Regions from separate parts of the Microbulbifer agarilyticus genome, predicted to be linked through region 2. Evidence: predicted binding sites of a transcription regulator. Region 2 holds the regulator's gene; each other region holds the start of a gene.
The links. Region 2 encodes LexA, which represses DNA repair genes until DNA is damaged. Its sites were predicted from a motif close to ACTGTNTNTANANACAGT; they were not measured.

Region 1 (7,258 bases), 1.0 Mb from region 2:
CTGATCGGCCAGTACTGATCACACAGCCCAGGCATCAAGGTCTGGGCCAATAAAACCAATAAAAAAGGGAGCGATGGCTCCCTTTTTTATTGGCGAATTTTCGATCACTGGTGCTGAGGCTTAAATGGGCGGTGTGTAATCGCTCTGGTGCTTGCCTTTCTTATTGGCGTAAAACGCGCCCAGCTGCTTCAGGTCTTCTTCCAGGTTGTCGCTCATTTCCATCACCGGGCCAATGCCGGCGACCTTGTTCGGAAAGTCGACAAAACCACAGGCCACCGGAATCGCAGCGCCCCGGGCGATATGGTAGAAGCCAGTTTTCCAGCGCTCGGACTTGCCGCGGGTGCCTTCCGGAGGGATGCCGATGACCAGTTCTTCGTGGGCGTTGTACTGGTTAATGGTGGCGTCTACCAGGTTGTTTGCTTTGCTGCGGTCGACGGGAATGCCGCCAAACCAGCGCACCACTCCCCCCAGAGGAAACGGGAACAGCTTGTCTTTGCCCATCCAGTGCGGGTTTATCCCCAGTTTCAGCGCCGCCAGAATAAAGATGTATCCATCCCAGTTGGAGGTGTGAGGGGCGGCAATGAGGACATACTTTTTCAGTTTCATCGCCTGCTCGTCGGCGACGATGTTCCAGCCGTGTAGCTTCAGTAGCAGCTTGGCGATCAAACGCAGGAATGGCGTGATAATGGGGGTGTTGAAAATCGTGGTTTGCATGGTGAGACCGAATTGATTCCCGTCAGTGTAGTCGTATCCGCCGTAGCGGGCGCGGGAGTATAAAGTGAATTTTCCGCCACTTTCGGTCAATTTCGGTCCCGAAGGCCGCTTAATTGTGACTGCTTAGCCGAGTTTCCCCCCGGTCGAGGGCCCTCGATCAGGCCCGAGCCAGCATCTCTTCCGCGTGCGCCAGGGACTGCGCGGTAGCCTCGCCACCGAGCATGCGTGCCACCTCGGCACTGCGTTCTGCATCCTTCAGTTCCCGCAGGGCCACGAATGCCGCTTCGCCATCGCTGTGCTTCTCCACCAGATACTGACGGTGTGCGCGCGCGGCGACTTGGGCAAGGTGGGTCACGCAGATAACCTGGCCGCGCTCGCCCAGCTGGCGTAGCAGTTTGCCCACCACATCGCCGGTAGCGCCGCCAATACCCACATCCACTTCATCAAACACCAGCGTGGGGGTGCGCGAGGTTTGCGCAGTGACGACCTGAATTGCCAAGCTCACCCGCGACAGTTCACCACCGGAGGCAATTTTACCGAGTGCCCGCGCCGGCTGGCCGGGGTTGGTGGCGATCAGGATTTCCACTTCTTCGAGGCCTGTAGCGGTGGGCTTTTCCAGCGCAGTGAGCGCCAACTCGACGCGGGCGTGGGGCATCGCCAGATCGGCGAGCTGGCTGTTTACCGCGTCCGCCAGTTTTTTTGCTGCCGCGATGCGGAGCTTGCTGAGTTTGCCGGCGGCCGCCCGGAACGCCTGCTCCAGTTGCTCGCATTCGCCGGCCAGTTTATCGAGCGCGTCGGGTGCGCCGATCTCCTCCAGCTCCTGCTGCCATTGCTGTTGCAGCTCGGCGAGCTGGGCTGGCTGAATCCGGTGTTTGCGGGCAATGGAATAGATGGCCGAAAGGCGCTCTTCCACCTCCGTCAGGCGTTCGGGGTTCATTTCAAAGGTATCGATATGCCGCGACAGGGTGCTGCCGGCTTCATCGATCTGGATGCGCGCGCTGTCGAGCATCTGTGCCACCTCGGCCAGAGCCGGGCTTTGTTCGGGCATTGCGCTGACCAGCTGCAGGGCGCGGTGTAGCTGTTCGGCAATATCCCCTTCGCCACCGTTCAGCATGGCGGCCAGCTGATAGCTGCCGTTCAGGATGTCGCCAGCGTTGGCCAACTGGCGCTGCTCGCTCTCAAGCTCTTCCAGCTCGCCGGGTTTCAGGTCCAGTTGCGCCAGCTCTTCCAGCTGGTATTCCAGCAGGTCGCGGCGCGCTTGGGTTTCCTCGGCACTGTCTGCCAGGCGGCGGTAGCGGCGGTACTGGTCCTGCCAGGTTTTGTAGTGAATGCGCACTTCGGCGCTGTGCCCCTCGGCATGGGCGTATTCGTCCAGCAGGCGACGGTGGGTGTCTTTCTTCAGCAGCGACTGGTGTTCGTGCTGGCTGTGGATATCGATAAGCTGCTCGCCCAGGGTGCGCAACTGCATCAGGGTTACTGGCTGGCCATTGATATAGGCGCGGGAGCGGCCGTCGGCACTGATGGTGCGGCGCAGAATCACTTCGCGCTCGGCGTCCATCTCCTGGTCTTCCAGCCAGGTGCGAGCTTCCTCGTGGTTGCTGATATCGAAGGTAGCGTGGATATCGGCGCGTTTGGCACCGGCGCGCACCAGTTCGCCATTGCCCCGGTCACCCAGTGCCAGGCCAAGCGCATCCAGCGTAATGGATTTGCCGGCGCCGGTTTCACCGGTAAGGGTGCTGGTGCCGTGACCGAACTCCAGCTCCAGCTGGTCGACCAGGGTGAACTGACTGATGGACAGGTGCAGCAACATGGGAATGTATTCGTTGTTATTTCGATAGTGGTTGTTTATACAGTATTTGCACCAGGGGTTTCAATCTTCATGGGGTCTAATTGGGTGCAGATCACATTCGTCGCCGGCCAATCGCCACATTACCCTGCTTTCCCAAGGGGCTCTTCTCTTTCAGCTCGCTAGCTGCGCCTGTGGGTTCCGCCGGTGCCATGGTCAGCTGCGGCTGGTATCCATCAAGTGCGACTTGAAGTGTGCATGGATGATCCCCATATAACTTTCTCACCCGCGACGGGCCGGTATCGAACGGCCCTGTAGAGCGGGTTCTTTCTTTTGAACACCCAGCTGTGCCGTTGACGAACGGGCAGTTGACCGCAGGACACAGACGGAGAGAGCAGTGGCCAAAGAGCGCAGCGAAGAAGAGCAGATCGACACTGGTGATCAGGCGGCAGAAAACGCCGTCGAAGTAGAAAACCCGAGCGCTGAAGAGCAGCACGCCGCGGAAGAGGCGCTGACTGCAGAAAATGCGCAGGATGAGGAGATCGCCTCCCTCCATCAGCAGCTATCGGACCACAAAGACATGGTGATGCGCGCCCAGGCCGAGGTGCAGAATGCCCGCCGCCGCGCCCAGCAGGATGTGGAAAAAGCCCACAAGTTCGGCCAGGAAAAACTGCTGAAGGACCTGCTGCCGGTTGTGGATAACCTGGAGCGAGCCCTCGCCACCATCGACAAGGACGACGAAGCGCAAAAGGCGGTACGCGAAGGTATCGAGCTGACCCAGAAATCCTTTATCGACACCCTGACCAAGTCCGGTATGGAACTAATCGACCCGGCCGGCGAGCCCTTCGACCCGGAACTGCACCAGGCCATGACCCAGATCCCGAATGGCGATGTGGAGCCCAATACCGTGTTGGACGTGTTTCAGAAAGGCTATCGCCTGAACGGTCGCCTGTTGCGCCCGGCAATGGTCGTCGTCTCCAAGGCACCTTGATTTAGCGGCCGCCCTTGAAATGTGAAAGGCGGCACCAATATAAGCAGCAACCGAATACAAACGTGCAGCGCCGGTGACTGAAAATCGCGTAAAACCGGCGCGCAGCAAAGTGAGGAATTAGATCCATGGGAAAAATTATCGGCATCGACCTGGGTACTACCAACAGCTGTGTGGCAGTCCTGGACGGCGACAAGGCCCGCGTTATTGAGAACGCCGAGGGCGATCGCACCACCCCTTCCATCGTTGCCTTCACCGATGACAACGAAGTACTGGTAGGCCAGTCTGCCAAGCGTCAGGCGGTAACCAACCCGACCAACACCCTGTTCGCGGTGAAGCGTCTGATCGGCCGTAAGTTCAAAGACGACGTTGTGCAGAAAGACATCAAAATGGTGCCTTACTCCATCGTTGAAGCCGAAAACGGCGACGCCTGGGTAGAAGCGAAGGGCGACAAGAAAGCGCCGCCGCAGATCTCTGCCGAAGTACTGAAGAAGATGAAGAAAACCGCCGAGGACTTCCTGGGCGAGACCGTCGATGCGGCAGTAATTACCGTACCGGCCTACTTCAATGACTCCCAGCGCCAGGCGACCAAAGACGCCGGCCGCATTGCCGGTCTGGACGTTAAGCGCATCATCAACGAGCCGACCGCAGCCGCACTGGCATACGGTATGGACAAAGCCGGTGGTGACCGCACCATCGCCGTATACGACCTGGGTGGTGGTACCTTCGATATCTCCATCATCGAAATCGCCGACGTCGACGGTGAAAAGCAGTTTGAAGTACTGTCCACCAACGGTGACACCTTCCTCGGCGGTGAAGACTTCGACCTGCGCCTGATCGACTACCTCGCGGAAGAGTTCAAGAAAGAGCAGGGCATCGACCTGAAAGGTGATCCCCTGGCCATGCAGCGTCTGAAAGAAGCTGCCGAAAAAGCCAAGATCGAGCTGTCTTCCAGCCAGCAGACCGAAGTGAATCTGCCGTACATCACCGCAGACGCTACCGGTCCTAAGCACCTGGTTGTAAAACTGACCCGCGCCAAGCTGGAAAGCCTGGTAGAAGAACTGGTTGCGCGCTCCCTGGAGCCGGTTAAGACCGCACTGGCCGACGCCGACATGTCCGCATCCGGCATCGACGAAGTGATTCTGGTAGGCGGTCAGACCCGTATGCCACTGGTTCAGTCCAAGGTAACCGAGTTCTTCGGTAAAGAGCCGCGTAAAGACGTCAACCCGGATGAAGCCGTTGCCGTTGGCGCAGCGATTCAGGGTGCGGTACTGGGCGGCGACGTGAAAGACGTACTGCTGCTGGACGTAACCCCGCTGACCCTGGGTATCGAAACCATGGGTGGCGTGGCGACTCCGCTGATCGAAAAGAACACCACTATCCCGACCAAGAAGTCTCAGGTGTTCTCTACCGCCGACGACAACCAGACTGCAGTGACCATTCACGTAGTTCAGGGTGAGCGTAAGCAGGCGGCACAGAACAAGTCCCTGGGCCGTTTCGACCTGGCTGACATCCCGCCGGCGCCGCGCGGCATGCCGCAGATCGAAGTAACCTTCGATATCGATGCCAACGGCATTCTGCACGTGCACGCCAAAGACAAGGCGACTGGCAAAGAGCAGTCCATCGTGATCAAGGCCTCCTCCGGTCTGTCCGATGATGAGATCGAAAAAATGGTTCAGGATGCCGAGGCCAATGCCGAAGCGGATAAGCAGTTCGAAGAGCTGGTAACCGCGCGCAACACCCTCGACGGTCTGATCTCTGCCACCAAGAAGACGCTGGAAGAGGCCGGTGACAAGGTGACTGCGGACGAGAAGACCGCCATCGAAGCCGCGCTGACCGAAGCCGAAGAAGCCGTGAAAGGCAACGACAAGGCCGCCATGGAAGCGGCGACCACCAAGCTGACCGAAGCGTCTGGCCCGGTTGCACAGAAGATGTACGCGGAGCAGGCGCAGGCACAGGCCGGCGAAGCGGGTGCCGAACAGCCGCAGGGCGAGCAAGCCCAGTCCGGTGGTGACGACGCAGTGGACGCAGAGTTCGAAGAAGTAAAAGACGACAAGAAAGAAGACAAGTAAGATACAGCCGCCGCTGGGATTCCGGCGGCGTCCTGAAGCTTACGCCTTCAGAGGCGCGGACGTTCGGTCATCAGAACCGGGCTTCGCGCCTTGCGCCGTTTTAAGGCGTGCCTAAAAAGCAGTTGAAACAGAACACACAGAGCTATGTCCAAACGCGATTACTACGAAGTCCTCGGCGTCAGCAAAGGCGCCGATGATAAGGAGCTGAAAAAGGCTTACCGCCGGGTGGCGATGAAATTTCACCCGGACCGCAACCCCGACGATAAAGAGGCGGAAAACAAGTTCAAGGAGGCCAATGAGGCCTACGAGATCCTGTCCGACCCTCAGAAGAAGGCGGCCTATGACCAGTTCGGTCACGCCGGAGTCGATGGTCAGGCGGGCGCCGGTGCCGGTGGCTTCGGCGGCTTCTCCGATATCTTCGGTGATGTGTTTGGCGATATCTTTGGTGGCGCCGCCGGTGGTGGCGGCCGTCGTGGTCCGGCGCGCGGTTCCGACCTGCGCTACGACCTGGACCTGGACCTGGAAGACGCGGTGCGCGGCACCACCGTCAAGATCAAGGTCCCGACCCTGACCAACTGTGGCACCTGCCACGGTTCCGGTGCCAAGCCGGGTACCCAGCCCCAGACCTGTGGCACCTGTGGTGGCGCCGGTCAGGTGCGTATGCAGCAGGGCTTTTTCTCTGTACAGCAAACCTGCCCCAATTGTCGCGGACGCGGCACGGTCATTACCGACCCCTGCACCGACTGTCACGGTCGTGGTCGTATCGAAGAAACCAAAACCCTGTCGGTCAAGGTACCGCCGGGTGTGGATTCCGGTGATCGTATTCGCCTCGCCGGCGAGGGTGAGGCCGGGCCAGACGGCGGCCCCGCCGGTGACCTGTATGTACAGGTGATGGTGCGCGAACACGAGTTGTTCCAGCGCGATGGCAAAAACCTGTACTGCGAAGTACCCATTAGTTTTGCCACTGCGGCCCTCGGCGGTGAAATGGAAGTACCTACCCTGGATGGCAAGGTCAAACTGAAGATCCCGGCAGAAAGCCAGACAGGCAAGCTGTTCCGTCTGCGTGGCAAGGGTGTTACCCCGGTGCGCGGTGGTTCCCCGGGCGACCTGCTGTGCCGTGTTGTGGTGGAAACCCCGATTAACCTGTCCAGCAAGCAAAAAGAACTGTTAGAAGAGTTCGCCAGTACTTTGAGCGAGAAGAAAAACTCCCCGCGTCAGACCGGTTGGTTTGAAGGGGTGAAGAACTTCTTTGGTGATATGAAGCTCTGATTTTTACCAGCCTGATTCCTGCCAGTGTGACCTGGCCCGGATTGGTTACAGAAAGCCCCGCAATAGCGGGGCTTTTTTGTTTGTGTTGTCGCCCTGACATGGACTTGCAGGGAAGTTCCCCTGTAGACTTTTTGCTCCATGTGTTTCCGGTTCAGAACTCCAGATGGCAACAAAAACCGCTAAGAAAGTCCCTGCAAGCCGCCAGCATGCAGAAGCCAGTCATATCCTTACTGTGGATAATGTCATTTTCGGATGCGACGACGGCGAGTTGAAGGTGCTGCTGGTCAAGCACGGTGAAGGGAGTAGTGCTGGCAAGTGGGGCTTGCCTGGTGACTGGTTACAGCAAGGTGAAACACTGGAGCAGGCTGCCAGTCGTGTGTTACTCGACCGCGCCGGCGTACGAAATATATTTCTCGAGCAATTACATAC
Region 2 (7,258 bases):
GCTTTGGCAAGTACTTCGGTTGTACCAACGAGAATTGTAAGAACACGCGCAAGCTGCTCAAGAACGGTCAGCCGGCACCTCCCAAGATGGATCCGGTGCCTATGCCTGAGCTTGCCTGCGAGAAAGTGGAAGATACCTACATTTTGCGCGACGGCGCGTCTGGCCTGTTTTTGGCTGCCAGCCAATTCCCGAAAAACCGCGAAACCCGTGCTCCGCGGATCAAGGAATTACTGCCGCACAAAGATGAGATCGATCCAAAGTACAACTTCCTGTTCTCTGCCCCGGCGGAAGACAATGAAGGCCGCGATACAGTGGTGCGTTTCAGTCGCAAGACTCAGGAACAGTACGTACAGACCGAAGAAGAGGGCAAGGCGACTGGCTGGAAGGCGTTCTATCGCGACGGCAAATGGCAGGTAGAAGAACCGGCCAAAAAAGCACCAGCGAAGAAAAAGGCCGCCGCGAAGAAGGCGCCAGCCAAGAAGGCCGCCGCGAAGAAGACTGCGGCTAAAAAAGCACCTGCCAAGAAAGCGGCAGCAAAGAAAACGCCAGCGAAGTAAGTGGTAGGCCTAAAAAGGCCTCAACAGGAAGGGAACGGAAGTTTTGAGCAATCCCTACACCGGAACGGTGGCATCTACGCTGCGCAAGGCCCAGCTGTTGCTGGGCGAGTCCCAACAGGTTGCCAGCGGGCAGTCATTGCTGGACTCTGCACTTTTGGAGGCGGCTTTAACGCAGCTGTGGCGTGCTTACCGGGCATTCCTTGCGGAGCAGGGGCATCAGTTGCAGCTCGGTTTTGCCGCTGGTTCTGAGCCGGAAAGCGCGCAGGCGCTTGCGGCGCTGGTATCCCAGCGCGGCAAGTTCAGCGGTGATGTGACGGAGCTGGTGAACTTGTCAGAGGACCCGGAGAGTTGGCTGAGTGGGCTCTGCCGCGCATGGGCCGGGCACTGGCAATTGTCGACTTCCGCTCCTGCAGGATCGTCAGGGGCGTCGAACGCCACTGCCTCTGGTGTAGAAACCATGATCCCGGTGCGGCAGCTGGATAACCCCTCTGCAGGCCCTCAGGACGCCGCTATGACCGCAGACAACCTTCGCCATTGGTATCAGGCATTGGTGGAGCTGATTCAGCGTCAGCGAGCGCAGAGTCAAGAGTGGTAGCAACCGGGCTACTCGTGTCACGGTTCCGGTTCCCCGGGGCAATGCAGGCGTTAATTCACCAAAGAAATCTATTAGTGGATGCACGCTGATTAGTGGATGCCCCCTGTGGTACACTGGCTGCCAAATCACGCGGTTACCGGAGAAGTGAATGTCTACAGAGACTTACGAGATCATTGAGCTGTCCAATGGTGATGTGGCGCTACGACGCGCTGGTCACAAGGGTGAGCCTCTGGTGCGTATTCGTTTCTCCGACGAGAGTATGCATTTTTTGCGCGATCACAAGGTAGCGGTCGCCCGAGCCATGCTGGAGGCGGGGATCGAAGCGGTTCAGGATATCGGTGAAATGGAGCCAGAGCCTTTCGAGGAAGAAGTGGTTGATATCACTGAGCACACGATTCACTGATGGTGTGAAAAGAAGGTTTGAAAAGACTTTCAGGCATAAAAAAACAGGGCGTATGCCCTGTTTTTTTATGCCTGAAATAATTCGCCCAGCGATTGCGAGTAGCGCGATCAGATCGGATTTTGTCGAATCACTCCGACTGCCAACCCTTCGATGGCAAAGTTGCGGTCGCGCATGTCCACTTCAATCACGTTGAACTCTTCATTTTCTGGGTGCAATTGTACCGTGGCCTGGTTGCCACGACGCTTGAAGCGCTTCACCGTCACTTCATCTTCAATACGCGCTACAACAATCTGCCCATTGCGGATGTTGTCGGTGCGCTGCACTGCCAACAGGTCGCCGTCGAGAATACCGGCGTCTTTCATACTCATTCCGTGTACGCGCAGCAGATAGTCTGCAGGCGGATGGAAAAACTCCGCCGGGATCTCACAGTATTCTTCGATGTTTTCTTCCGCGAGAATCGGGTTGCCAGCGGCAACACGGCCGACAACGGGCAGGCCAGTGTGGTGGTCGGGAATGCGGATACCGCGGGAGGCACCGGCAACCATTTCGATCGCGCCTTTGCGGGCCAGGGCCTTGAGGTGTTCTTCTGCTGCGTTGGGAGAGCGAAAACCAAGTTCCTGAGCAATTTCGGCTCGGGTAGGGGGGTAACCGGTATCGTCCACATAGCTCTTGATCAGTTCCAGAACCTGAGCCTGGCGTGCGGTGAGATTTGTCATTGCGCCTTCCTTTGATCTGTATTTTTATACAGGTGCTGTGATTATATACAGATTTATGGCGCGCGCAAACTGTACCCAGGCAAGTTGAATCCCAAAGGGAAACTTGCCTGCGTCGTAAGATTGATTATTTGGAAGCTTTTTTAAATACCTTCGTCCGTGCCCGGAAAAGAGTCTCCCTCCAGTCGGTCAATGGCGCTCTGGGCGGGTGAAAAGATTGGGCTCTTGAAGCCGGCGTCTTCCTCGTCTCCCATTTCATCCGCAAAGGTGCCGTAACTGGCGTTTGCATCTTCCGGTGCGGCAGCGCCTATTACCGGTAGGGAAGGCCAATTCTGAAATTCGATTTCATCGATGCTGCCGTCGAGATATTGAATCTCGATGGTGCGTGACGGGTGGTCAACGGCAACGACCTCAAACAGGTCGCCTGTGTCGAAGTTTTCAAACCAGCTGCCAATTTCAGGGGCGATTCTCGCCATGACTTGGCCCTCCTGTGTCGGGGGTAGCCCGGGTTTTTATCTCGGGCCTTCCCACTCGTGGCGCTAGCTCTGGCGCGGTTTCTGCGGGGGTTCGGCAGATGCGACGAGTTGCGCGATTTTTTCAAATGTTCATGGCCAATCTAATGTCGCGGGCGTGCGCTTGGTAACTCGAACCAGCGCTGCTGGGGCGCGTGTTTAGATCGATTGTGCATGCGCGTATTCCATCATTGCCGGTATGTGCTAGTCTGGCGGTTAAAACAAACGTTTAAATTGTCGGTTTGAATTGTTGTGAGATTGGTATGAGTCAGTTGGATACTGTTCAGCGGATATTGGATGCTGCGGAAGTGCTGTTTGCCGAGCGCGGGTTTACCGAGACCTCTTTGCGCACCATCACCAGTACCGCAGGAGTCAATCTGGCGGCGGTGAATTATCATTTTGGTTCGAAAAAAGAACTGATTCAGGCCGTATTCGAGCGATTTCTTACACCTTTTACGACGTCTTTGGATGCAGAACTCGCCCGCCTGACTACAGATGAGGGTTCATTGCAGCTGGATGACCTGCTGCAGAGTCTATACCGGGTTGCTTTGGCCGGCTTGGCCAGTCAGGGGCGTGACCCCAAGCGGTTTATGCGCCTGCTAGGGCTGGCGTACACCCAGTCCCAGGGCCATTTGCGCCGCTTTATCGTTTCCCGCTACGGCGACTCTTACCGCCGTTTCGCGGGCTCGCTGGCCACCGCCTTGCCCCACGTAGATCCGGTGACCTTTTACTGGCGCCTCTATTTCATGCTCGGGGCCACGGTATTTTCCCTTTCGAGCTTTGACGCGATCGAAGCTATCCTGAGAGAGGATTTCGGCGCTGAAAGCAGCCTGGAAGAGACACTTGCCCGGCTGGCGCCGGCCGCAGTGGCCATGTTGACCGCGCCCGTACCGACCGAAGGTGAATAATTGGCCGGGAAACGGTGGCCCATTAATCGCTAGGGTTTGATCGTCTATTACGTGATCGAAGTTAAATTGTGGAGTGTATGCCGATGTCTGCTCAGATTGGCCCGGTAATGATCGATGTGGATGGCCTTACGCTTACCGAGGAGGATCGCGAGCTGCTGCGGCATCCACATGTTGGCGGGCTAATATTTTTTGCGCGCAATTATGAGAACCGCCCGCAACTGGAAAGCCTCATTGCAGAGATCCGTGCAGTGCGCCCTGAAATTCTGCTGGCAGTGGATCAGGAAGGGGGCAGGGTGCAGCGCTTCCGGGACTTCTTCACGCGTATTCCCTCAATGCAGGCGCTCAGTGCGCAAGCGAATACGCAGCAATTGCAGGATGTCGGCTGGCTGCTGGCGGCCGAACTGCTCGCGGTGGGCGTGGACTTCAGCTTCGCACCGGTGCTCGATGCGGACGACGATTTTTGTCGCATTGTCGGTGATCGCAGTTTCGCGCAGGATCCACTGACGCTGTGCCACAAGGCTCGACCGTTTATTGCCGGCATGCACGAAGCCGGAATGGCAACTACGGGCAAGCATTTTCCCGGCCATGGCCAGGTGCTGGAAGACAGCCACGAAGAACTGCCGGTTGATGAGCGCGATCTCGAGACTGTGCTTGCAGCGGACGGGGTGCCGTTTGCAGAATGTATTGCCGCTGGCGAATTGGAAGCCGTCATGCCGGCGCATATCCGCTTTGCCAAAGTCGATGAAAACTCCGTGGGCTTTTCACGCTACTGGCTGCAAGAGATTTTACGCAAGCGCCTCAAGTTTGATGGGGTCATCTTTAGTGATGATCTGACCATGGAGGGCGCCGGCGCAGCAGGTGGTTATCGGGAGCGAATTCACGCGGCACTTTCCGCGGGCTGCGATATGGGAATCGTCTGTAATAACCGTCAGGGTGCTATCGAGGTCCTGGATGCGCTGCAAGGCCACTCTATTGACCCTGCGTCGAGCGAACGCCTCTCCCGTATGCGAGGCCAGCCCAAGATAAACAGTTGGGATGCACTGGAAAAGAGCGACCGTTGGCAAAAAACACGCGAATGGCTGGCATCCTGGATGTAAATACGCACAATAATCCCCTAATTCATTCGTCTGCAGCTTATGGAGTAGTTTGTGGAGTCAGCTAAAGCGTTCTTGCGCTCCCTGGTCGGGGACGACCGCTTCTGGATTGCCGAAATCTTTTTCATCGTTCTGTTTACCGCGCTGGCCTCCTGGTTGGTGGGGCGCTTTATTCTTCAGCTCCAGGCGCGGGCAGAGCGCACGGTAAACCCGTGGGACGATGCGCTGGCAAACTCCATGAATCCACCGGCGTCGATTTTGATCTGGTTGTTGGGGTTGTCCTTTGCTGCTTCTCGCACCGCTGCCACCACGGGCTCAGAGCTCCTTACCTGGCTCGCGGATAAGCCCCGGGCAGTCGGATTTGTGGTGGTTATCACCTGGTTTGGTTTGCGCTTTGCCAAAGAAGTGGAGCGGAATCTGGCGGACCCACGCTATATGCGTAAGCCGATCGATGCCACCACGGTGCGCGCTATTGGCAAACTGGTGCGAGCTTCCATCATGATCACCGCTGCCCTGGTGATTATGCAGCGCCTTGGGTATAGCGTGAGTGGTGTGCTGGCGATGGGCGGTATTGGCGGCCTCGCAATTGGTTTTGCGGCGAAGGATCTCCTGGCAAATTTCTTTGGTGGGTTAATGATTTATCTGGATCGCCCGTTCAAAGTAGGGGACTGGGTGCGTTCGCCAGACCAGGAGATCGAGGGGACGGTAGAGGATATTGGTTGGCGTCTGACCAGAATTCGCACCTTCGATAAGCGTCCGTTGTATATCCCCAACGGTACCTTTACCCAGATATCGGTTGAAAACCCGTCGCGCATGTTGAATCGCCGCATTTATGAAACCATCGGCATTCGCTATGAAGACGCGCACCTGATGGAGACTGTGGTGGGTGAGGTGCGCCGCATGCTGGAGCAGCACCCGGAAATCGATACCAACCAAACGCTCATCGTCAACTTCAATTCGTTCGCGCCGTCTTCGCTGGATTTCTTTATTTACACTTTTACCAAGACCACCGAGTGGGTTCGTTACCATGAGATCAAACAGGATGTACTGCTGAAAATCCTCAAAATTATTGAGGCGCAGGGCGCGTCTTGTGCATTCCCCACATCCACTTTGCATATATCCGAGTTGCCTGAACTGGCGATTGCAGACCGCTCTGCTGGAGCACGCGGTCCGGTCGGTGCGTAAGCGGGACCGCTTAAATTGCGCAATAGTCAGCTTAGTGACGCGAGCTTAATTTCAAGTTGCCCCCCGGCTTGAGCACAAGATACCAAGGTATTTGGGACCTTTTGGGCTAATTTGGTGATTTATTGCGCATTGTTGGTGAGAAGTAACATTAATTTCACGTGCAAACCTAGACAGTGGCGCAGTTTTATCTAAGAATCGGTAAGGACCTGTTCGATACATTGAACAGGTGCTTCGAGAAAGTGTCCGCCCTCACGGAGGATAGGGCACCCAAATTGGGGTAGGCGAATCGCCCGCAACCTGGGTGAGCGCAATAACAATAAAAGAGGTTGGCTTAATGAGTGATCGCGTTACGGGTACTGTGAAGTGGTTTAATAACGCCCGGGGTTATGGTTTTATCACCAGCTCGGAAGGTTCCGAGGATATTTTTGTTCATTACCGCAGCATCCGCGGCGACGGCTACAAGACCTTGAATGAAGGTCAGGCGGTCGAGTTCGAGATGCAACAGGGCGACAAAGGCCTGTTGGCAGAAGACGTGGTTCTCTGCGAGTAATTCGCCAACCATCTGAAGGCGACTGCCGGAATTAATTCCGGTAGCGCAGAAAGAAAAAAGCCCGCAGGGTAGTGCTTGATAGGCATTTCCCTTTGGGCTTTTTTTGTGTCTCTAGATTTTTCAGTTTCTAGATTTTTAACTCTCCAGAGTGCGGGGCAGCTTACACTGCCTTCTCTCAATACGTATTAGCGCCTGGTTGGCGCCTCCCGGCGCCTGCGCAATTTCCTGAGCCTTCGTTTATCCGGCGCCTACGACGCGCAGCAATTGGCCGCAGAACCAGGCTGCGTAAGTGCCAAGGGCGTACCCCATCACCGCGAGCAAAACGCCAACCGGAGCGAGCGAGGGGTGGAAAGCCGCCGCGACCACCGGTGCAGAGGCCGCTCCGCCGACATTCGCCTGGCTACCGACGGCCATGAAGAAGAGCGGTGCCTTGATCAACTTGGCGACCAGGAGCAACAGGCCCGCGTGTACGGCCATCCAGATCAAGCCGAGCAGGAACAGCTCCGGGCTCTCGCTGAGTGCAGTAATGTCCATGTGGGTGCCGATAGTGGCAACCAGGAAGTAGATAAAGATCGTACCGATCTTGGAAGCGCCGGCACCTTCCAGTTTTTTCGCCGGTGAAAACGCCATGGCCACGCCAAGGGTTGTGGCGATGATGATCAGCCAGAAAAATTGACTGGTAAAACTGAAGCGCGCGAGCTCGGGTGCGTTAGCCTGGAACCAGGGTGCAAGGAAGTCGGC
Region 3 (7,258 bases), 410 kb from region 2:
GGACTGGTGGGGCTTCAAGCACGAAGCCTTTGATATGACTGAAGCCAATATCGCAATCGTGGATCAGGCAAAGGCTTGCGCCATGATTCACTCGGATTCTGCGGTTGGTATCCAGCATCTCAACGAAGAAACTGCAAAAGCCATGGTCGCAGGGCAACGCGCGGGCTTTCATATCGAGCCGCGTCACGCGGTCGCCTGGATGACCAGCAACCCGGCAAAAGCACTGGGTATTGAAGAAGTCACCGGCACCCTGGAAAAAGGCAAGATGGCAGACGTAGTGGTGTGGTCTGGCAATCCGTTTAGCGTGTACTCCAAGGCAGACAAGGTGTTTATCGACGGTGTACTGATGTACGACCGCACAGACTCCGCGCGACAGCCGCACACAGATTTTGAACTGGGGATTCTGGATGCGGAAGGCGAGCGCTTGCCGGAAGGAGGGCAGCAGTAATGCGTATCTCAATCAATGTGAAAACCAAGCTCAAAGCTTCTCTATTCGGCCTTGTATGCCTGGTCGGTACAGCAAGCGCTGAAACCATCCTTATTAAAGATGCGCAGATCGTTACGCTGGGAGAACAGGGAACCCTTGAGAGCGGTGACCTGTTGGTGCGCGACGGGCAAATTGCGCAGATTGCCGAAGATTTGGGTGATATTTCCGCTGACCTGGTGATCGACGGCCGCGGCAAGGTGGTCACGCCAGGCTTGATTGCGCCGAGCAGTGAGCTCGGGCTGACGGAAATCGGCGCTGCGGCCTCCACTAACGATGGGGCAATCGAAGAGCAGTCTATCGGTGCCGGTTTTGATCCGGTGGTGGCATTTAACCCGCGTTCCACACTGATTCCGTTTAACCGGGCCGGTGGCCTGACGCGCGCGGTGGTGCTGCCTTACAGCAGTGAAAAAGTTTTCGCGGGGCAGGGCTTTGCGATCAAGTTGACCGGTGACTTCGACAGTGTGACCAAGCCCAACTTGGTACAGCGCGCTTACTTCGGTGAATACGGTGCGGAACTGGCCGGCGGCAGTCGCGCCATGGCGTATGCGCAAATCGCGAATGCGCTGGCGCAGGCGAAAGAGTATTCGGAAAACCGGGATCAGGTGCGCCGCGGTGAGTGGCGTGAGCTGGATTACTCGGTGGAAGATCTCGAGTCACTGCAGCCGCTGCTGCGCGGCGAGCAACCGATGATGATCAATGCAGACCGCGCAAGCGATATCCTGCAATTGCTCGCACTGGCCAACAAGTATCAGCTCAAACTGGTTCTTGTGGGTGCTGCCGAGGGCTGGATGGTTGCCGATCAATTGGCCAAGGCGCGGGTGCCGGTTGTGGTCGATGTGCTGGGGAATACCCCGGATGCCTTCGAAAAACTGGGTGCGCGTATGGATAACGCCGCATTGCTGCATGATGCGGGCGTAACTGTCGCGATCAGTGGCCCGGGTTATGCCGGATCCCACAATAGCTATCTTTCGCGGCAGGCAGCGGGAAATGCCGTGGCTTACGGCTTGCCGTTTGAAGAGGGTGTGCGCGCGATTACGGCCAATGTTGCGCAAACCTTTGGTATGGATGCCGGTGTACTGGCGCCGGGTAATACCGCGGAGTTGGTATTGTGGAGTGGGGATCCACTGGAGATCACGTCGTTCGCAGAACTGGTGATGATCGACGGTAAGCCCCAGTCTCTGGTAAACCGTTCAACCCGTTTACGGGATCGATACTTAAACCCGAAAGCGGGTACAGAACATGGATATAAAAAATGATGAGTGTAGAAATTACCGCGCTTTATAGCGGTCTTTGTGCGTTACTGGTGCTTGCGCTTGCTTTCAATGTGGTGAAATTTCGCCGCGGCAACAAAGTCGGCATTGGCGATGGTGGCGACAAGTTGGGCAATGTACTGATACGCACCCATGCTAATGCGATTGAGTATATTCCGTTGGCTCTGATCCTGTTGTTGGTCGCCGAGATCAATGGCCTTTCTGCCATTTGGCTGCATTGCCTGGGTGGTGGGCTGGTGTTTGCGCGCATCCTTCATGCGATAGGCCTGGTTGGCGGCAAGGGCGGTTACCACAAGGGCCGTTTTTGGGGCACCCTGTTGACTTGGGTGGTTATCGTCGTTCTGGCGCTGATTAACATCGTCTCGGTATTCTGAGAATCCAAGAATCTGTGGCGGCTTGTCGGGCGAAAAAAAGCCCGGCAAGCCGGGCATAGTACAGGGATGGAAACCAGAATATTGGTGTCCGGGGGGATTACTGGTTTACCGCCAGTGGGGTAACGTTTTCTTCGGCAGTCTCAGCTTCCTGCTGTTCGCTCACTTCTTCCGCAGCCAGCAGCTCTTCCGGCTTGCCCTTACAGGCTTTTGCCAGCACTTCGCGGCGCTTCGCCAGCATCAGGCCGATTTCCTCACTGGCTTCTTCTGATACACCTTCAACATTGCGCTCGATCAGAGCGGTGATGTTGGCGGCAAGCTCCAGCATCTTGTCGTGTTCTTCGGCATCTTTTTTATTGTCGAACATGGCTCCGTCTCTATCACATTTCCAAACGGCTACTACCGCCATACTGGGCCTCCTAAGGTCTTGATATCGTGAGTATCGGTATCGTGATTTATGATTCTGTGTTGTTCATGTATGGATGTACAGTATCTGTATGTATATTCAGTGTCAACCGCAAATCCATAGCATGGCGCGTAAGTGTACGCGCAGTGGCGCGTCCAGGATACCGTTAGAAGCCGCCACCCTGTTCTAACCAGTGCCGCTCCTCTGGAGTACTTTCCCGGCCCAGTGCCTGATTGCGATGGGGGTAGCGGCCAAACTGGGCAATCACGTCCTGATGCGCAAGGGCGAAACGGTAGTAGCTCTCGGCTGCCTGCGCATCCTCCTGCGAGACGCCGGACTTATCGCTGGCAAAGTCCTGCTGCAGCTGCTGGAAATAGCTCACGGACTGTTCCTGTATATCCGGGCGCTCCGAGTGCTCCAGCGGCATGCCGACGATTGCCCGTTGGTGTAGCCCCAGTTCGCGGAGTTGATCCCCATTGGCCAGAGACTGGCTGATCTCGAGCGCCAGCGGGTCCCCGGAGAATGCTTGTGCCGAACCGCGGTAGATGTTGCGGAGGAACTGATCGCAGAGCAGTATCAAGCCCAGCTGACCAGCCAGGGACGTATTCCAGCTGCTCAATTGTCGATCAACGGCATGTTTGATGGTGGATGAGAAGCGACGCGCGATCTCCCGGTCAAAGTCGTCACTGCGCTGGAACCAGCGAGTGCGGGCTTCCTTGCCGGGTTGAGCCATCAGGTCGGTGCTGCCAAACCAGAACTGAAGGACGTCTGAGGGGGTGATATCACTCTGGTGCATTCGTTGCTCCCATTGCTCCGTTAAATTTTTTTGGTGGATTGCATCCAAATCTGCTGGTGCCCGCGTCCTTTAGGGGCAAGGTGATACCAGCGGCGGGAAGTTGAGCCCTGATACCCGTTGCCCAAAAAAGGTACAATCCCACGCCATTGGCGGCAGTTGATGATAGCGTGTCAATTCAGGGCCGTCGTCAGTGAAGGATTGAGCAAGGGACTACTTGTTTTGCCTCAGATCAGTAAGAGCGAGATAACAGTAATGAGAGCGAATGAAATGAAGAAATGCGGCCGATTGAATGCCTGGCTGCTGGCACTGACAGCCACGCTGGGAATGAGTATTTCTGGCAGCCTGCTGGCCCAGGAAGAGGGTGCTGCCCCCCCAGCGCCACCGGTGCCCGAGGCGCCCGCGGTGGCACCTGTGGAGCCCGTGGAGAAGAAGGCCACCAAGCAGGTGCGAATCCTGCGCCAGGAAGACGGTACTCTGCGCATTCATACCCGGGATGAAAATGGGGAAAGCGGCAGCGTTGAAATTGACCTCGGTGAGGCCTTTGGCGGCGAAGTAACCCAGCGTATCTATCGCCAGCTAGAAGAGAAGGGGATCCTCGACGAGAAAGGCCTGGTAGTAGAGCAGGCGCTGGATTCTGTGCCGCGCAATGTCGAAATCGGCATCAAAGCCGACCTGGAGCGTGCCGAGCATATTCGAGAGCGTGCTGAACGAGCGCGAGAGCATGCCGAGCGTATGCACGAACAAGCTTTTAAAGTGCATGAGGAATCTCGCCGGGGGTACCATCCTAGCGGTCTGGAGATGGAGTGGTTGATCCCCGTAGTGGCTATTCTGGCTGTCTTCGGCACGCCGATCCTGATTGTCTGGCTGGTTACCCGCAACAGCTATAGAAAGAAGCAGCTGGTGATGGAGAACATCAATCGGATGGTGTCTGAAGGTCGCGATATCCCGCCGGAGCTGCTGGATTCGCTGGACAGTGAGAGTTCCAACGCCAACAACAAGGATCGAGGCATAACCCTGATAGCGGTGGGTGCGGCAGTGTTCATCTTTCTCTCCGCCTCAGCCGGTATCGGTGTCGGTAGTCTCGGTCTGATCCCACTCTTTATTGGGGTTGCCCGCTACATCAACTGGAAGCACGATCAACAGCAAGCGGGTTAAGGACAACCAGTCATGAACCTCGATGATGGGGATCTGATCAGGCGCGTCGTCGAAGACGGGGACCAGCGGGCTTACGCCCAGCTGGTTCGTCGCTATCAGTCACAGCTGCGATTCTCGCTTCGTCAGCTGTGTGATGGCGACCAGGGTCTTGCGGACGACATGGCGCAGGAGGCTTTTATCAAGGCCTACAAGGCGCTGCCTGCATTCCGCGGCGATGCCCGGTTTAGCACCTGGTTGTACCGTATCGCCTACAATCTGGTCATGAGCCACAAGCGTAAGAATGCTCCGGTAGTCGATCAGGATGCGGTGGATTCCGCACAAGCTCAGGAAAGCGTCGAAGAAGCGCAGCAACTGGGTATGGCCAGGGATCTGAACTCGGCCATGGGGGAGTTAAGCGATGCCCAGAGGCAGGCAGTGCATTTGTGTATGCAGCGCGGTTTTTCACATGAAGAAGCTGCTAGCATTATGAAGTTGCCGCTGGGCACGGTAAAATCCCACGTTAACCGTGCGCGGGCCAAGTTGCAGTCTCTGCTTCAGGCCTGGCAGGAGGAGGTAGTAAGTGGCTGATTTCGATAAACAGTCCATGGAACCCGAGAAGGGCAATTCCTCTCATAAGAGAGGAGGATCAACAGGTATGGTGATAAAAAACGGTGTTGTAAGTGGCACCCATCCCACGGCGGATGGCGAACCCGATTTTGACACTTGGCTTTCGCAGCAGCTGCAGTTTAACGAGCCCCATCTCGATGATTCGGGCTTCTGTGACCGCGTAATGGCGGATTTGCCGCCGGTGCCGGCAAAACGCGATGAGCGCCGTGCGACCCGTTATCAGTATGCGGCGGTGATCACTGCGTCTGCTATCGTGTGTTGGCAGTTCCCTCTCCAGGACCTGTTGGCGAGTGTGTCAGAGCACAGTATTAGCCTGTATAGCTTGGTAGGCGTCGGTATTCTCGGCGCATTTGCCGCTATGACAGGAGGGATCGTCGCGGCTCGCCGCTGATTCTTTCGCTCCGGGCGCCGAGCCCTGAGCACAATTCGAGTAGGCAGGGATCGCCTATGGAATTTGCAGAGCTTGAACCCGAGCTCCAGCAATGGATGCGTTCAGCCATCAAAGGTGGCCAGTCGCGCGCGACGGTCGTCGATGCGCTCCTCAAGGCGGGTTACCAGCCAGCCATCGCCAACGCTGTCGAGCAATGTTTTCACACCCATCCCCCAGCCGACGACTCACCCAGCACTGATGCAAAGGGTGGCACTGCAACGGTTTTGTCCAGGCAAAATCCAGATACCTGCTTTCGCACATTCAACGCGGGTACCGGCAAGATAAGCCTCGGGGCGCAGCAAGTAGACGTGCGTTTCACCATAAAACAGCCAAATATTGTGTTGTTCGCTAACTTTCTTGCGGATTGGGAGTGCGAGGCATTAGTCGAGATGTCTCGGTCTCACCTGACACCTTCACGTGTGGTGAATGCCCAGCACGGTGAGTTTGAGTTAAAGTCCACCCGTACCAGTGGCGGCACCCATTTTGCCCGCGGTGAAACGCCACTAATCGCAGATATTGAAGCGCGCATCGCGCGTTTGCTGGGGGTGCCGGATACCCATGGGGAGCCGCTGCAGATCCTGCATTACCCGGTGAGCGCCGAATACCGTCCGCACTATGATTTCTTTGACCCGGAGAAGCCGGGTAATCAGGAGGTGCTGGCTACCGGTGGGCAGCGAATCGGCACCTTGATTATGTACTTGAGTGATGTCGAGTCCGGTGGGGCAACGGTATTTCCCAATATCGGGCTGGAGGTACAGCCACAGAAAGGCGCTGCGTTGTTCTTTTCGTACATCAGTGAGCATGGCAAGCTGGATTTTCAGAGCTTGCACGGTGGGAGTCCGGTACTCGCCGGAGAAAAGTGGATCGCGTCCAAATGGCTGCGCGCTTCCGAGTACCCGATGTATCTCCCTTAGATGTATCGCCCCTAGATGAATCGCCCTTAGCTGCTAGAGCGTACTGTCGGGCTGATTCTCCGGGCGTGCCTGCTGGAATGCGGGCAGGGCGGCGCAGGCATCTGCAATAGCGGTGATTGTCGGGTATTCGGAAACTGCCACACCAAAGCGCTCGGCATTGTAAATCTGTGGAATCAAGCAACATTCAAACAGCCCGGGGGTATCGCCGCCCGCAAATGGGGAGTGCTGTTTATCCTGATGTGCAGCCAGTTGGGTTTCCAGCGCATCAAAGCCTAACCCTATCCAATGGCGTACCCACTGGACCTTTTGCTCGTCGCTCGCGCCGAGTTCGGTCTGTAGGTATTTAAGTACCCGCAGGTTTTGGATCGGTTGAATATCGCACGCGACGTTGTACGCCAATGCCCGGACCCGGGCGCGTACCAGTGGGGATGCCGGTAGCAGGGCAGGCGAGGGGTGCTGCTCATCCAGCCATTCCAGAATCGCCAGGGATTGGGTCAATATATTGCCGTCATCGACCAGAGCGGGAACCAGGCCCTGAGGATTGAGCTGCCGGTGTTTGCTCTCTTTCTGTTCGCCCTTCAGCAGGTTCACCGCGTGGTACTGGTAGCAGAGCCCCTTGAGGTTGAGGGCGATGCGCACCCGGTAGCTGGCGGAGGAACGAAAATAGCCGTGAAGCTCCATCTCTATGAATCCTTATGCGGTTGTCTGGGGGGGCGCAACAGGGCAGAGAATTGCCCTTTTTATCGACCAGTTGCGCAAATAATTTGCGTGGTGCGCCGCCTATCGTGACAAAAATGACGTCAAACACCGTATAATCGCTGC

Region 1: the regulator LexA is predicted to act here: its motif matches at 2,551-2,568, upstream of recN (DNA repair protein RecN).
Region 3: the regulator LexA is predicted to act here: its motif matches at 2,622-2,639, upstream of Mag101_RS09440 (YebG family protein).

The regions. Positions count from the first base shown of each region.
Region 1 is NZ_CP019650.1:848,146-855,403, forward strand. Features, by position in the region: gene fur (ferric iron uptake transcriptional regulator) at 1-4, shown strand, start outside; gene Mag101_RS03525 (lysophospholipid acyltransferase family protein) at 121-714, opposite strand; gene recN (DNA repair protein RecN) at 872-2,524, opposite strand; gene grpE (nucleotide exchange factor GrpE) at 2,898-3,491, shown strand; gene dnaK (molecular chaperone DnaK) at 3,617-5,560, shown strand; gene dnaJ (molecular chaperone DnaJ) at 5,705-6,829, shown strand; gene Mag101_RS03550 (NUDIX hydrolase) at 6,993-7,258, shown strand, end outside.
Region 2 is NZ_CP019650.1:1,891,705-1,898,962, forward strand. Features, by position in the region: gene topA (type I DNA topoisomerase) at 1-557, shown strand, start outside; gene Mag101_RS07660 (DUF6586 family protein) at 601-1,152, shown strand; gene Mag101_RS07665 (hypothetical protein) at 1,301-1,555, shown strand; gene lexA (transcriptional repressor LexA) at 1,663-2,271, opposite strand; gene Mag101_RS07675 (DUF6763 family protein) at 2,412-2,744, opposite strand; gene Mag101_RS07680 (TetR/AcrR family transcriptional regulator) at 3,044-3,688, shown strand; gene nagZ (beta-N-acetylhexosaminidase) at 3,772-4,785, shown strand; gene Mag101_RS07690 (mechanosensitive ion channel family protein) at 4,837-5,967, shown strand; gene Mag101_RS07695 (cold-shock protein) at 6,302-6,517, shown strand; gene Mag101_RS07700 (DUF819 domain-containing protein) at 6,755-7,258, opposite strand, start outside.
Region 3 is NZ_CP019650.1:2,305,531-2,312,788, reverse strand. Features, by position in the region: gene Mag101_RS09455 (amidohydrolase) at 1-448, shown strand, start outside; gene Mag101_RS09450 (amidohydrolase family protein) at 448-1,743, shown strand; gene Mag101_RS09445 (MAPEG family protein) at 1,740-2,132, shown strand; gene Mag101_RS09440 (YebG family protein) at 2,230-2,538, opposite strand; gene Mag101_RS09435 (DUF924 family protein) at 2,702-3,331, opposite strand; gene Mag101_RS09430 (DUF6249 domain-containing protein) at 3,599-4,486, shown strand; gene Mag101_RS09425 (sigma-70 family RNA polymerase sigma factor) at 4,499-5,053, shown strand; gene Mag101_RS09420 (hypothetical protein) at 5,121-5,483, shown strand; gene Mag101_RS09415 (2OG-Fe(II) oxygenase) at 5,912-6,436, shown strand; gene maiA (maleylacetoacetate isomerase) at 6,470-7,117, opposite strand.